Regions from separate parts of the Streptomyces sp. NPDC101234 genome, predicted to be linked through region 2. Evidence: riboswitches for the same ligand, from Rfam matches in the RefSeq annotation. Region 2 holds a riboswitch; the other holds the start of a gene.
What was found. A riboswitch is a leader RNA that binds a small molecule or an ion and turns the genes downstream of it on or off. The one in region 2 is predicted to bind glycine.
Positions count from the first base shown of each region.

Region 1: linked by a shared signal. The riboswitch ahead of gcvT (glycine cleavage system aminomethyltransferase GcvT) and the one ahead of gcvP (aminomethyl-transferring glycine dehydrogenase) in region 2 are both predicted to bind glycine.

Region 1 is NZ_JBIWOA010000012.1:246,615-252,837, reverse strand. Features, by position in the region: gene glyA (serine hydroxymethyltransferase) at 1-135, opposite strand, end outside; gene gcvH (glycine cleavage system protein GcvH) at 177-554, opposite strand; gene gcvT (glycine cleavage system aminomethyltransferase GcvT) at 652-1,779, opposite strand; glycine riboswitch at 1,942-2,039, opposite strand; gene ACIRR9_RS23405 (AAA family ATPase) at 2,196-2,909, shown strand; gene ACIRR9_RS23400 (enhanced serine sensitivity protein SseB) at 3,195-3,986, shown strand; gene ACIRR9_RS23395 (enhanced serine sensitivity protein SseB C-terminal domain-containing protein) at 4,187-4,942, shown strand; gene ACIRR9_RS23390 (ABC transporter permease) at 5,345-6,223, shown strand, end outside.
Region 2 is NZ_JBIWOA010000021.1:8,558-14,780, reverse strand. Features, by position in the region: gene ACIRR9_RS33010 (ABC transporter ATP-binding protein) at 1-644, shown strand, start outside; gene gcvP (aminomethyl-transferring glycine dehydrogenase) at 698-3,583, opposite strand; glycine riboswitch at 3,758-3,851, opposite strand; gene ACIRR9_RS33000 (PRC-barrel domain-containing protein) at 3,966-4,346, shown strand; gene ACIRR9_RS32995 (DNA polymerase IV) at 4,397-5,749, opposite strand; gene ACIRR9_RS32990 (MerR family transcriptional regulator) at 5,851-6,223, opposite strand, start outside.

The DNA.
Region 1 (6,223 bases), on a different contig from region 2:
CTCCATGACGGCGAGCGGAGCGAAGTTCTCCGAGGCGATCATCTCGAGCGTGGACTGCTGGCGCTCCAGCTCGGCGTCGACCGCGGCGGCGACCTCCGGGTCGAGCTCGTGCAGGGGCGTGTTCAGAAGGGACATCTGGTTCTGTGACTCCTGTTTCTGCGACTTCCTACGACGCCTCAGCCGGCGGTGAAGGCGGTGTACTCGTCGGCGGAGAGCAGCTCCTCCGGCTCGCCCGCGACGCGCACCCTGAACAGCCAGCCGCCCTCGAAGGGGGCGGAGTTGACCAGAGAGGGGTCCTCCACGACGTCCTCGTTGACCGCGGTGATCTCGCCGTCGACCGGCGAGTACAGGTCGGACACCGACTTGGTCGACTCCAGTTCGCCGCAGGACTCGCCCGCGGTCACCGTGTCGCCGACCTCCGGAAGCTGGACGAAGACGACGTCACCGAGCGCGTTGGCCGCGTGCTCGGTGATGCCGACCGTCGCCACGCCGTCCTCGGCGGCCGACAGCCACTCGTGCTCCTTGCTGTAACGCAGCTGCTGGGGGTTGCTCATGGCCTGAATTCTCCTGTACGCGAGGGAGTGCTGGTGAAGGGGGGACTGCTGGAAACGTGCCTGATCAGCGAGGATGTGCGCAGGGTCACGCCGGTGGCTACTTCTGGCGCTTGTAGAAGGGCAGCGCCACGACCTCGTACGGCTCGTGGCTGCCCCGGATGTCGACGCCGACCCCCGCCGTGCCCGGCGCCGAGTGCGCCGCGTCGACGTACGCCATCGCGATCGGCCTGCCCAGCGTGGGGGAGGGGGCGCCGGAGGTGACCTCGCCGATCACCTCGCCGCCTGCCACCACCGGGTACCCGGCGCGCGGCACGCGACGCCCCTCGGCGACCAGGCCGACGAGCACCCGCGGCGGGTTCTGCCCGGCACGGGCCGCCGCCTCGGTGAGCGCCTCGCGCCCCACGAAGTCGCCCTCCTTCTCGAACTTCACCACCCGGCCCAGCCCGGCGTCGAAGGGGGTCAGCTCCGTGGTCAGCTCGTGCCCGTACAGCGGCATGCCCGCCTCCAGGCGCAGGGTGTCCCGGCAGGACAGCCCGCAGGGCACCAGGCCGACCGTGGAACCCGCCTCGGTCAGCGCCTGCCACAGCTCCACCGCGTGCTCCGGCTTCACGAACAGCTCGAAGCCGTCCTCGCCGGTGTAGCCGGTGCGCGCGATCAGCGCCGGGACCCCGGCGACGGTGCCGGGCAGCCCGGCGTAGTACTTCAGGCCGTCCAGGTCGGCGTCGGTCAGCGACTTCAGGATCCCGGGCGACTCCGGCCCCTGGACGGCGATCAGCGCGTACGCGTCCCGGTCGTCCCGCACCTCGGCGCCGAACCCGGCAGCACGCTCCCGCAGGGCGTCGAGGACGACCTGGGCGTTGGAGGCGTTGGCGACGACCAGGTACTCGGTCTCGGCCAGCCGGTAGACGATCAGGTCGTCCAGGATGCCGCCGTCGGCCCGGCAGATCATGGTGTAGCGGGCGCGGCCCACGCCGACGGAGGCGATGTTGCCGACCAGGGCGTGGTTCAGCAGGGCGGCCGCGTCCGGGCCGGTCACGGTGATCTCGCCCATGTGGGAGAGGTCGAAGAGCCCGGCCCTGGTCCGTACCGCGACATGCTCGTCGCGCTCGGAGCCGTAGCGCAGGGGCATGTCCCAGCCGGCGAAGTCGGTCATGGTCGCGCCGAGCGAGCGGTGCAGGGCGTCGAGTGCGGTACGGCGGGGTCCAGCGGAATCGGTACTGCTCATCGGTCGGTCGTCTCCCAAGGGCCCAGAGGGCATGACAGAACGGGCGAGGTCGTTCCTCCCCATCTGTCATCGGAACCTGAGAGGTTCGCCCTGACCGCAGAGCGGTCATGGCTTGCACCTTGGGTGGGGCCGCCGACACGGCGGCCCGCTTTTCAGATGTGCCTCGCCCGCGCGGTAACGGGGCCTGAGAGATTCAAGGGAGGGACTTGCTCCTTCGGCGCCCCAGCGAAGACTGCTGGGGACTCTCCCGCGCGGATTCAAACGGCCGGTATGCAGTTGGCGCGGACATCATTGCATGCCCGCCCGGCCTTTGTGACAGGGCTGTGGCGGGAAGCGGACCGAACCGCGAGACACCGTGCATTACCTTTTCTTTACGTTAAGTGGGGAGAACCTTTCCTGAACCCCCGGGGAGGACGATCACGGTGACAAGGACGACCACGGCATACGCGACCACGACGGGCATCGCCCTGCCCGGACAGCCGACGGCCCCGGCCCGCGAGCGGTGCGGCGAACTCCCCCACGCTCGGCTGCGCTCGCGCGGGGGGACCCCCATCGCACCGGTCGTCCGCGACCTGCGCGACCGCGCCGGGCGCAGCCCGCACGGTCTCCTCTTCGGCCCGCGCGACCTGGTCGTGGTCACCGGCCTGCCCGGCAGCGGCAAGTCCACCCTGATGCACCGCACCGTCCAGGGCATACGCGTCGACTCCCAGGACACCCGCGACCGCTGGGACGACCGCCTGGCCCGCTTCCTGCCGTACGCCGTCTACCGCCCGCTGGTGCGGCTCGCCCACTACGCCGGACTGCGCCGCGCGCTGCGCACCGGCGAGGGCGTGGTGGTGCACGACTGCGGCACGCAGGCCTGGGTACGGGACTGGCTGGCCCGGGAGGCACACCGCCGTGGCGGCACCCTGCACCTGCTCCTCCTCGACGTCACCCCGGGCACGGCCCTCGACGGCCAGCGCGAGCGCGGCCGGGGCGTCTCCCGGTACGCGTTCCTGCGCCACCGCAGGGCGGCCGGCCGTCTGCTGCGCGCGGCGGAGAAGGGAGAACTGCCCGAGGGCGTCGGCTCGGCGGTACTGCTCGACCGGGCTGCGGCGGACGTACTCCACCGAATCGGCTTCGAACGCTGAACCGACTGGTGGGGCCGAAGTCTGAACAGGCCGGGCGGGCCGAGTGTCGAATCGGCCGGGCGGGCCGAGTGTCGAATCGGCCGGGCGGGCCGAGTGTCGAATCAGCCGGGCGAGTCGAGTGCTGCGTCGGCTGGTGGGGCCGAGTGTCGAAGTGGCCGGGTGGGTCGAGCGTTGCGTCGGTCTGCCGGGCCGGGTGCCGTGCAGGTCGTATCGGCTGCTGGTTTTGTCGGCGCCACCCGCTAGCCTTTCCAGCCTCACCAGTGGTTCCCAGCAGGCGGTAGGCAGATGGACTTCCCGGCGGAATTTCCCGCGGACTTCCCGGCACAGGCACACCCCCACCCGCACGGCGGTTGGCCCGGCAATGAACTGGAGGAGGTCCTGTCGGCCTCCCTCGGCGTGCCCGCGGCGGCGGCCCGGCTCATCGAGGTACTGAGCCGGAGCTTCCTGTGGATCCCGCTGCCGGAGGGCGGCGGCCCGCACAGCGGTGCGCTGGACCTGCCCACCACGGAGATCGAGGGCCAGGTGTATGTGCCGGTCTTCAGCTCCGAGGAGCAGTTCCGGCTGGTCGTCGGCGCCCATCTGTCGTACACGATCGCCCCCGCCGTCGAGTTCGCCCGCGGCCTGCCCCCGCAGGTCGGCCTCGCCGTGAACCCCGGGGGAGTGGTCGGCGTCCCGCTGCCGCCGGAGGGGGTGGCCGAGCTGTGCCGCTCGCGCCGCACCGAACTGGACGGCCCCGCCTCGGGCGGCCGGGTCCGCCTCTTCGAGCCCGACTGGCAGGACGACCCGATGGACTTCCTGGCCGCGGCGTCGGCGGAGTTCGCCGCGATCGGCGTGGTCGCCACGGCCCGCCGCTGCCTGGCCGCGATCGAGACGGCCGACCCGGTGATGTTCGTGGGCGTCGAACTCAGCCAGTGGGAGGGCGACCTGCGGGCACTGCCGCTGCAGGCACTGGGTGCCGCGCTGGGCCGGGTGCCGGTGAAGTGGCCGGTCAACCTGGTCCTGCTGGACGTGGCGGACGACCCGGTGGCGCACTGGATGCGGGACAACGTCCGTCCCTTCTACCAATACGGTCACTGAAGGCGCCCTGTAAGGGGTCCGGGGCCGTACCGGTGTGCGGCTCCACCGCGTGGGCGCGACCAGCCACCACGAAACCCGTACTCGCGCACGACCAATCGGCCCCCACCTCCTGGGCGCTTAAGCTGTCACCACACGCGGGGCAACTCTTCGAAGGGGCGGTACGACAGGTGAGCGCGAGCCTCAGCGGCAGCGTCGAGCACATGCTGCGCCAGGTGACCCCCGGGCGCTACGACGCCTACGAGGCACTCCTCCGCGCCCTCGCCACGCCCTCCTCCGGCCAGGTCTGGATGCTGCTCTGGCACGGCCAGGCCGGCTCCCCCGACGCCCAGTACGGAAACATGGAGGTCGACGGCCACGGCTACGCGCCCTGCGTGACCTCGGCCCAGGAACTCTCGGCGAGCGGCTGGAACCGCTCGTACGAGGTGGTCGACGGCGTCGACGTGGCCCGCACGCTCTACCCCGACCGCTACGGCCTCTGGCTCAACCCGCACGCCCCGGGCGGCGGCGTCGGCATCCCCTGGCTGGACCTGCGCCGTATCGCGGCGGGACTGGACCGCCAGCCCGCGGGGCCGCTCAGTCTGTCGGACCCGGCGATCGAGGTCCCGCAGTTCTACGCGCTGCTGTCGCAGAACGCCCACCGCACCCCTGCGGTCCGCTCGCTCCGGCGGGCCTGGGTGCAGCCGGCGCTCGGGGCGCCGTACCTCGCGATCGGTCTCGAGGTGTACGACACCTCGCCGCCGGCGGTCGACTCGGTGCGGGCGATGATGCAGCAGTCGATCGGGGCGGTGCCGGACGGGCTGCCGGTGTCGACGGTCGCGATGACGGACGAGTTCGATCCGGTGGTGATGTGGATGAGGGCGGCCGCACGGCCGTTCTACGACCGTGAGGCGCATGCGGCGTTGCCGCCGGCTCCGGTGGCGGGGTACGGGTATCCGCCCGCCCAGAGTGGTTACTAGAGTCGTACGGCGGCCGCGGGCCGGCGGGGGCCGGTCGCAGGTTCCCCGCGCTTCTGTCGGGGTGCTGCGGCCAACGCAGTTGAGACGGTTCACAAGTTTTACGTAACGAACACATTTCTCCGCGCGTAGATCACGATGGAACGTTCCGTTCCGCCCAGTTTGCACCTTCTGCCCCAACTGACCCGCGTCCGGCGGGCGTTACCCACTGTTCGGATAACGGAATCCATCGGACTGCATCACGGTTGCGCATACTTTCCCCGTGAGATCTGGCGGGTGATCGCGACGACGCTGAAGACTCGCCTGTCAGACATGAGGTTTAAACCTCGTGATCGAGCAAGTCGACAAAGCCGCAATCCGCGGCTGGGGTAGGCCGGTCACCACCGGCGAGAGGGGTCGCTCACCGTGACCGCACCGATCGAGACCACCGGGGCGGCAGCCGAGGCACAGCCGGAGGCTGTGCTGGAGGGTGCCGGCAAGGGGCAGATCGAGGGCCGTTCCCTCGGGCAGATCGCCTGGACCCGGTTCAAGAAGGACAAGGTCGCCGTCGCGGGTGGCGTGATCGTCGTCCTGCTGATCCTCGTCGCGATCCTCGCCCGCCCCATCCAGGCCCTCTTCGGTCTCGACCCCAACGCCTTCCACCAGGACCTGATCGACGCCAACACCTCGCTGCCCAACGGCGGCTGGGGCGGCATGAGCCTGAGCCACCCGCTGGGCGTGGACCCCAAGTTCGGCCGGGACATCGCCACCCGCATCCTGGAGGGCTCCTGGGTGTCGCTGGTGGTCGCCTTCGGCTCCACCATCCTGTCCAACGTGATCGGCGCGATCATGGGTGTCGTCGCCGGTTACTACGGCGGCCGCGTGGACACGGTCATCAGCCGGCTGATGGACACCTTCCTCGCCTTCCCCCTCCTGCTGTTCGCGATCGCCATCTCCGCCACCCTGCAGGGCGGCGCCTTCGGCCTGAACGGACTGCCGCTGCACCTGAGCGTGCTCATCTTCGTCATCGGCTTCTTCAACTGGCCCTACCTGGGCCGGATCGTGCGCGGCCAGACCCTCGCCCTCCGGGAGCGCGAGTTCGTCGACGCCTCCCGCGGCATGGGTGCCAAGGGCCCGTACATCCTGTTCCGGGAGCTGATGCCCAACCTGGTCGGCCCGATCATCGTCTACTCGACGCTGCTGATCCCGACCAACATCCTCTTCGAGGCGTCCCTCAGCTTCCTCGGTGTCGGCATCCAGCCCCCGCAGGCGTCCTGGGGCGGCATGCTCCGCGAAGCGGTGACG
Region 2 (6,223 bases):
GCGGCCAGGCGCAGCGCGTCGCGCTGGCCCGTGCCCTGGCCACCCGCCCCCGCCTGCTGCTCCTGGACGAACCCTTGGCCGCGCTGGACGCCCGTACCCGCCTGGACGTGCGGTCCCAGCTCCGCCGCCATCTGGCCGAGTTCGAGGCCGTGGCCGTCCTGGTCACCCACGACCCGCTGGACGCCATGGTGCTGGCCGACCGCCTGGTCGTCATCGAACAGGGCCGGGTCGTCCAGGAGGGCACCCCCGCCGACATCGCCCGCCACCCGCGCACCGACTACATCGCCCATCTGGTCGGCCTCAACCTCTACCGGGGCCGGGCCGAGGGCCACACGGTCAAACTGGAGGCGGGCCCCTCGATCAGCACCACGGAGGACCTCGCCGGTGACGCCTTCGTCGCGTTCCCGCCGAGCGCCGTCACCCTCTTCCGGGACCGCCCCACCGGCGCCAGCGCCCGCAACCTCTGGCGCTGCGAGGTCGCCGGCCTCGAAACCCACGGCGACCAGATCCGCGCCGACCTGACCGGCGAACTCCCCCTCGCCGCCGACCTCACCACGGTCGCCGCGGCCGAACTGGACCTGCACCCCGGCGCCACGGTCTGGGCGACGGTGAAGGCCACCCAGACGCACGCGTACCCGGCGTAGACGCACGGGAGGCCCCGCCGAAGCGGGGCCTCCTCTGCCAGGTCCGTACCGGATCAGTCCTCGTACGCGTCCAGCGGCGGGCACGAGCACACCAGGTTCCGGTCACCGAAGGCCTGGTCGATCCGGCGCACCGGCGGCCAGTACTTGTCGGCGGCGGACACCCCGGCCGGGAAGACGGCCTCTTCCCGGGTGTAGCCGTGCTTCCACTCCCCACCGAGCGCACCGGCGGTGTGCGGAGCACCCCGCAGCGGGTTGTCGTCGGCGGTCCACTCCCCGGCGCCGACCTTGTCGATCTCCGCGCGGATGGCGATCATCGCCTCGCAGAACCGGTCCAGCTCGCCGAGGTCCTCGGACTCGGTCGGCTCGATCATCAGCGTGCCGGCCACCGGGAACGACATGGTGGGCGCGTGGAAGCCGTAGTCGATCAGCCGCTTGGCGACGTCGTCGACGCTCACACCGGTCGCCTTGGTCAGCGGCCGCAGATCGATGATGCACTCGTGCGCGACCAGCCCGCCGGGACCGGTGTAGAGCACGGGGAAGTGCGGCTCCAGCCGCTTGGCGACGTAGTTGGCGCTGAGGACGGCCACCTGGGTGGCGCGCTTCAGGCCCTCGCCGCCCATGAGCCGGACGTAGGCCCACGAGATCGGCAGGATCCCCGCGGAGCCCCACGGCGCGGCCGAGATGGGTCCGACGCCCGTCTCCGGCCCGGCGGCGGGCTGCAGCGGGTGGTTGGGCAGGTACGGCGCCAGGTGGGCCCGTACGGCCACCGGGCCGACGCCCGGGCCGCCGCCGCCGTGCGGGATGCAGAAGGTCTTGTGCAGGTTGAGGTGCGAGACGTCACCGCCGAAGTGGCCCGGCTTGGCAACCCCGACCAGGGCGTTCAGGTTGGCGCCGTCGACGTACACCTGGCCGCCGGCCTCGTGCACCTGGGCACAGATGTCGGCGACGTGCTCCTCGAACACACCGTGCGTCGACGGATAGGTGATCATCAGCACGGCCAGCTCGTCGCGGTGCTGTGCGATCTTCGCCCGGAGGTCCTCGACGTCGACCTCGCCGTCCCCGGCGGTCTTCACGACGACGACCTTCATCCCGGCCATGACGGCGCTGGCGGCGTTGGTGCCGTGCGCGGAGGACGGGATCAGGCACACGGTCCGCTGCGCGTCGCCGTTGGCCCGGTGGTAGGCGCGTACGGCTAGCAGTCCGGCCAGTTCGCCCTGCGATCCGGCGTTGGGCTGGAGCGAGACCTTGTCGTACCCGGTGACCTCGGCGAGCCGATCCTCCAGCTCGTGGATGAGGGTCAGATAGCCCTGTGCCTGCTCGGCGGGCGCGAAGGGGTGCAGCTGGCCGAACTCGGGCCAGGTGACCGGCTCCATCTCGGTGGTCGCGTTGAGCTTCATGGTGCAGGAGCCCAGCGGGATCATGCCCCGGTCCAGCGCGTAGTCCCGGTCGGCGAGCCTGCGCAGATAGCGCAGCATCGCGGTCTCGGAACGGTGGTCGTGGAAGACGGGGTGGGTCAGGTAGCCGTCGCCGCGCAGCAGCGCCTCGGGCAGGGTGTCCTCGGCGGCCTCGTCCAGCGCCTCGACGTCGCCCTCGACTCCGAACGCCGTCCACACGGCGCCGAGCTGGGCGCGGGTGGTGGTCTCGTCGCAGGCCATGGAGACGTGGTCGGCGTCGACGAGCCGCAGGTTGACCCCGCCCTGCCGGGCTGCGGCGACGACCTCGGCGGCCTTGCCGGGCACGCGCGCGGTGAGGGTGTCGAAGTAGGCGCCGTGCACGATCTCGACCCCGCCGGCCCTGAGCCCGGCGGCGAGGATCGTGGCGTACCGGTGCGTGCGCTGCGCGATGGCCTTGAGCCCCTCGGGCCCGTGGTAGACGGCGTACATGCCGGCCATCACGGCGAGCAGCACCTGCGCGGTGCAGATGTTGCTGGTGGCCTTCTCGCGCCGGATGTGCTGCTCACGGGTCTGCAGGGCCAGCCGGTAGGCCTTGTGCCCGTCGGCGTCCACGGACACGCCCACGAGCCGCCCGGGCAGGCTGCGGGCGAACTTCTCGCGGACCGCCATGTAGCCGGCGTGCGGACCGCCGAAGCCCATCGGCACACCGAACCGCTGGGTCGTACCGACGGCGATGTCGGCGCCCAGCTCGCCCGGCGAGGTCAGCAGGGTCAGTGCGAGCAGGTCGGCGGCGACGGTGACGAGCGCGCCCAGCTCGTGCGCCTGCTCGACGACCGGCTTGATGTCGCGTACGGCACCGGAGGCGCCGGGGTACTGGATGAGCACGCCGTTGATCTCACGCGCGGCGAGGTCGGCCGGGATGCCGTCGCTCAGGTCGGCGACGACGACCTCCACGCCCGTCGGCTCGGCCCGCGTCTCGATCACCGCGATGGTCTGCGGCAGCGCGTCCGCGTCCACGACGAAGACGCCCTTCTTGTTCTTGCCCATGCGCAGCGACAGGGACATGGCCTCGGCCGCGGCCGTGCCCTCGTCGAGCAGCGAGGCACCCGAGGTGGGCAGCCCGGTGAGGTCGGCGACCACCGTCTGGAAGTTCAGCAGGGCCTCCAGCCGGCCCTGGGAGATCTCCGGCTGGTACGGCGTGTAGGCCGTGTACCAGGCGGGGTTCTCCATGACGTTGCGCAGGATGACGGGCGGTGTGAAGGTCCCGTGGTACCCCAGCCCGATCATCGAGTCGAGCACCTGGTTGCGGTCGGCGAGCGAGCGCAGCTCGGCCAGCACCTCGGCTTCGGTGCGGGCTCCCGGCAGCTCCAGGGAGTCGGCGTTCTTGATCACGTCCGGCACGGCGGCGGCGGTCAGCTCGTCCAGCGAGCCGTACCCGACCTGGGCGAGCATCTTCGCCTGGGCCTCGTGATCGGGCCCGATATGACGCTGCTCGAACGGGATCCCCTGTTCGAGTTCGGAAAGCGAAGGGCGGTGGGCGGTCATGGCGGAGGCCTCCTGGTCTGACGCGACCTTTGAGGGGTACCCCGGCGCGGGTACCCCGACGGCCTCCCCCTCTGTCATCTCAACCTGAGAGCTTCACCGGATACCCGAAGGCTCCGGCTTTCACCGTCGGTGAGGGCGGACACCGTCGACACCCGCCCTGCTTTCCAGAGTGACCTCGTCCATGCGGTACGTGGGCCTGAGAGATTCCGGGGAGGATTTGCTCCTTCGGCGCCTCCGGTTGCCCGGAGGACTCTCCCGCACGGGGTCAGCAGCCGCTTGCCAGCCTACCAGCGAGGGCAACGCACGGGCCTTCGAGTGGCCGCCTCCTTGAATGTGCTCTTTTGTAGTGCTTACGGATGAGTTGCGACCAAGTGGAGGGCCCGTGCAGACCGACATCGATCCGCGCAACCTGATCGGCCGCAAGGCGTTCGACCGCAACGGCACGAAGATCGGCACGATCGACGAGGTGTACCTCGACGACGCGACCGGAGTGCCGGAGTGGGCGGCCATACGCACCGGCCTGTTCTCCCGGGACGCCTTCGTGCCCCTGGAGCCCAGCGAACTGGTCGAGGGCACCCTCCAGGTCCCCTTCGACCGCGCTCTGATCAAAGACGCGCCCGACTTCGGCGTCGGCCGCCATCTGTCCCCGGAGCAGGAACTCCAGCTCTACCACCACTACGGCCTGGACACGACCGCCCCGCCCCCGGACCACCCGGACCACGACTTCGGCAAGCTGGCGGGAACGGAGGACGCGGGGGCGTGAGCGCCGAAGGGGGCGCCAGGCCGTCGGACGCCTGCGGATGAGTGCCCCGCTCACGGCACCCGCTGTCCTCCCGGCACCAGCGGCAACGGATCCGCCGGCTCCAGTTCGGGGTCGTCGACCCGGAACGTCCGCACCCTCCCCGGCACCGGCGACCCCGGCGTCTCGAAGCGCACCGTCACCCTGCCCAGGCCGCTCCCCTGCACCCATCCGTGTCCGTACTCGGTATGCCGCACATCGTGTCCCGCACGCCAGCGCCGCTCGGCGGCCTCCTCCTGCTCGGCGACGGGCTCGGGGACGGCCTCCTCCGCCAGGCCGTCCGTCCCCTCTTCGGCCGCCGCCTGCGCGAACAGGTCCTCCTGCGTGTAGTCGGCCAGCCCCGACACCCCTACCCCCAGCAACCGCACACCCCCCGTCGTGTCCACCGAGTCCAGCAACCGTGCTGCCGCCTCCCGCACCACCGCCGGGTCATCGGTGGGCCCTCTGAGCGTCTCCGAACGGGTCAGCGTCGAGAAGTCGTACCGCCGCACCTTCAGCACGATCGTGCGTCCCGACAGTCCGGCCTCCCGCAGCCGCCGTACACACCGGTCGGCCAGCCGCTGCACCTCCAGCCCCACCCGCACCCGGTCGTGGATGTCCACGTCGTACGTGTCCTCGACGGACACCGACTTGGTCTCGCGCTCGGCCACCACGGGCCGCTCGTCGTGCGCCAGCGCCATCGCGTACAGCCCATGTCCGTGCGCCTTGCCCAGCAGCCGCACCAGCTCGTCCTCGCCCGCCTCGGCGATCTCCTCGACGGTGGTGATGCCGGCCCGCCGCAGATGGTCCCCCGTCGCCGGCCCCACCCCCGGCAGCGTCCGCACCGGCATCGGCCCCAGCATCGCCCGCTCCGTACCCGGCTCGATCAGCACCAGACCGTCCGGCTTGGCCTGCTCGGAGGCGATCTTCGCGAGCATCTTGGAGGCGGCGAGCCCGACGGACCCGGAGAGCGCCGTGACGGCCCGTATGTCCGCGCGCAGCCTCTCCCCCACCGATCGCGCCGACGGCCCGTCCCAGGCCGCCCCGGCGGCCTCCAGATCCACGAACGCCTCGTCCAGGCTCAGCGGCTCCACCAGCGGCGACAGCGCGCGCAGCAGCCCCATCACCTGCTCGCTGATCAACCGGTACAGCCCGAAGCGCGGCACGAGATACGCGGCGTTCGGCGCCAGCCTGCGTGCCTGGGCCATCGGCATCGCGGAGTGCACCCCGAACACCCGGGCCTCGTACGACGCGGTGGCCACCACGCCGCGTGGTCCGAGCCCGCCCACGATCACGGCCTTCCCGCGCAGACTCGGCTTGGACGCCTGCTCCACCGAGGCGAAGAAGGCATCCATGTCGAGATGCAGGATCGTGGGCGCGTTTCTCACATGTCCGATGCTGCACCACAGCACTGACAACGCCCCGGCACGGTTGCGTGCCGGGGCGTTGTCACGATGGTCATCGGGCCGAGGGCCTTCGGGCCAGGAGTTCAGACCGCCCGGTTGCGCCGCCGGGCCAGCTCGTCGGCGGGGTTGTGCCCGACGAGCGTCTCCCCGGTGTCCACGCGCTCGCCGTGCAGCTGGGAGAGCGCGCTTTCCACGTCCCGCCAGACCACTCCGACCGCGATACCGAAGATGCCCTGGCCGCCCTGGAGCAGGGCGTGTACCTCGTCCGGCGAGGTGCACTCGTAGACCGTGGCGCCGTCGCTCATGAGGGTCATGCGCTCCAGATCGCTGAAACCGCGTTCCCTCAGGTGCTGGACGGCGGTACGGATGTTCTGGAGGGACACCCCGGTGTCAAGGAACCGCTTGACGATCTTCAGGACGACCACGTCCCGGAAGCTGTACAGCCGCTGCGTACCC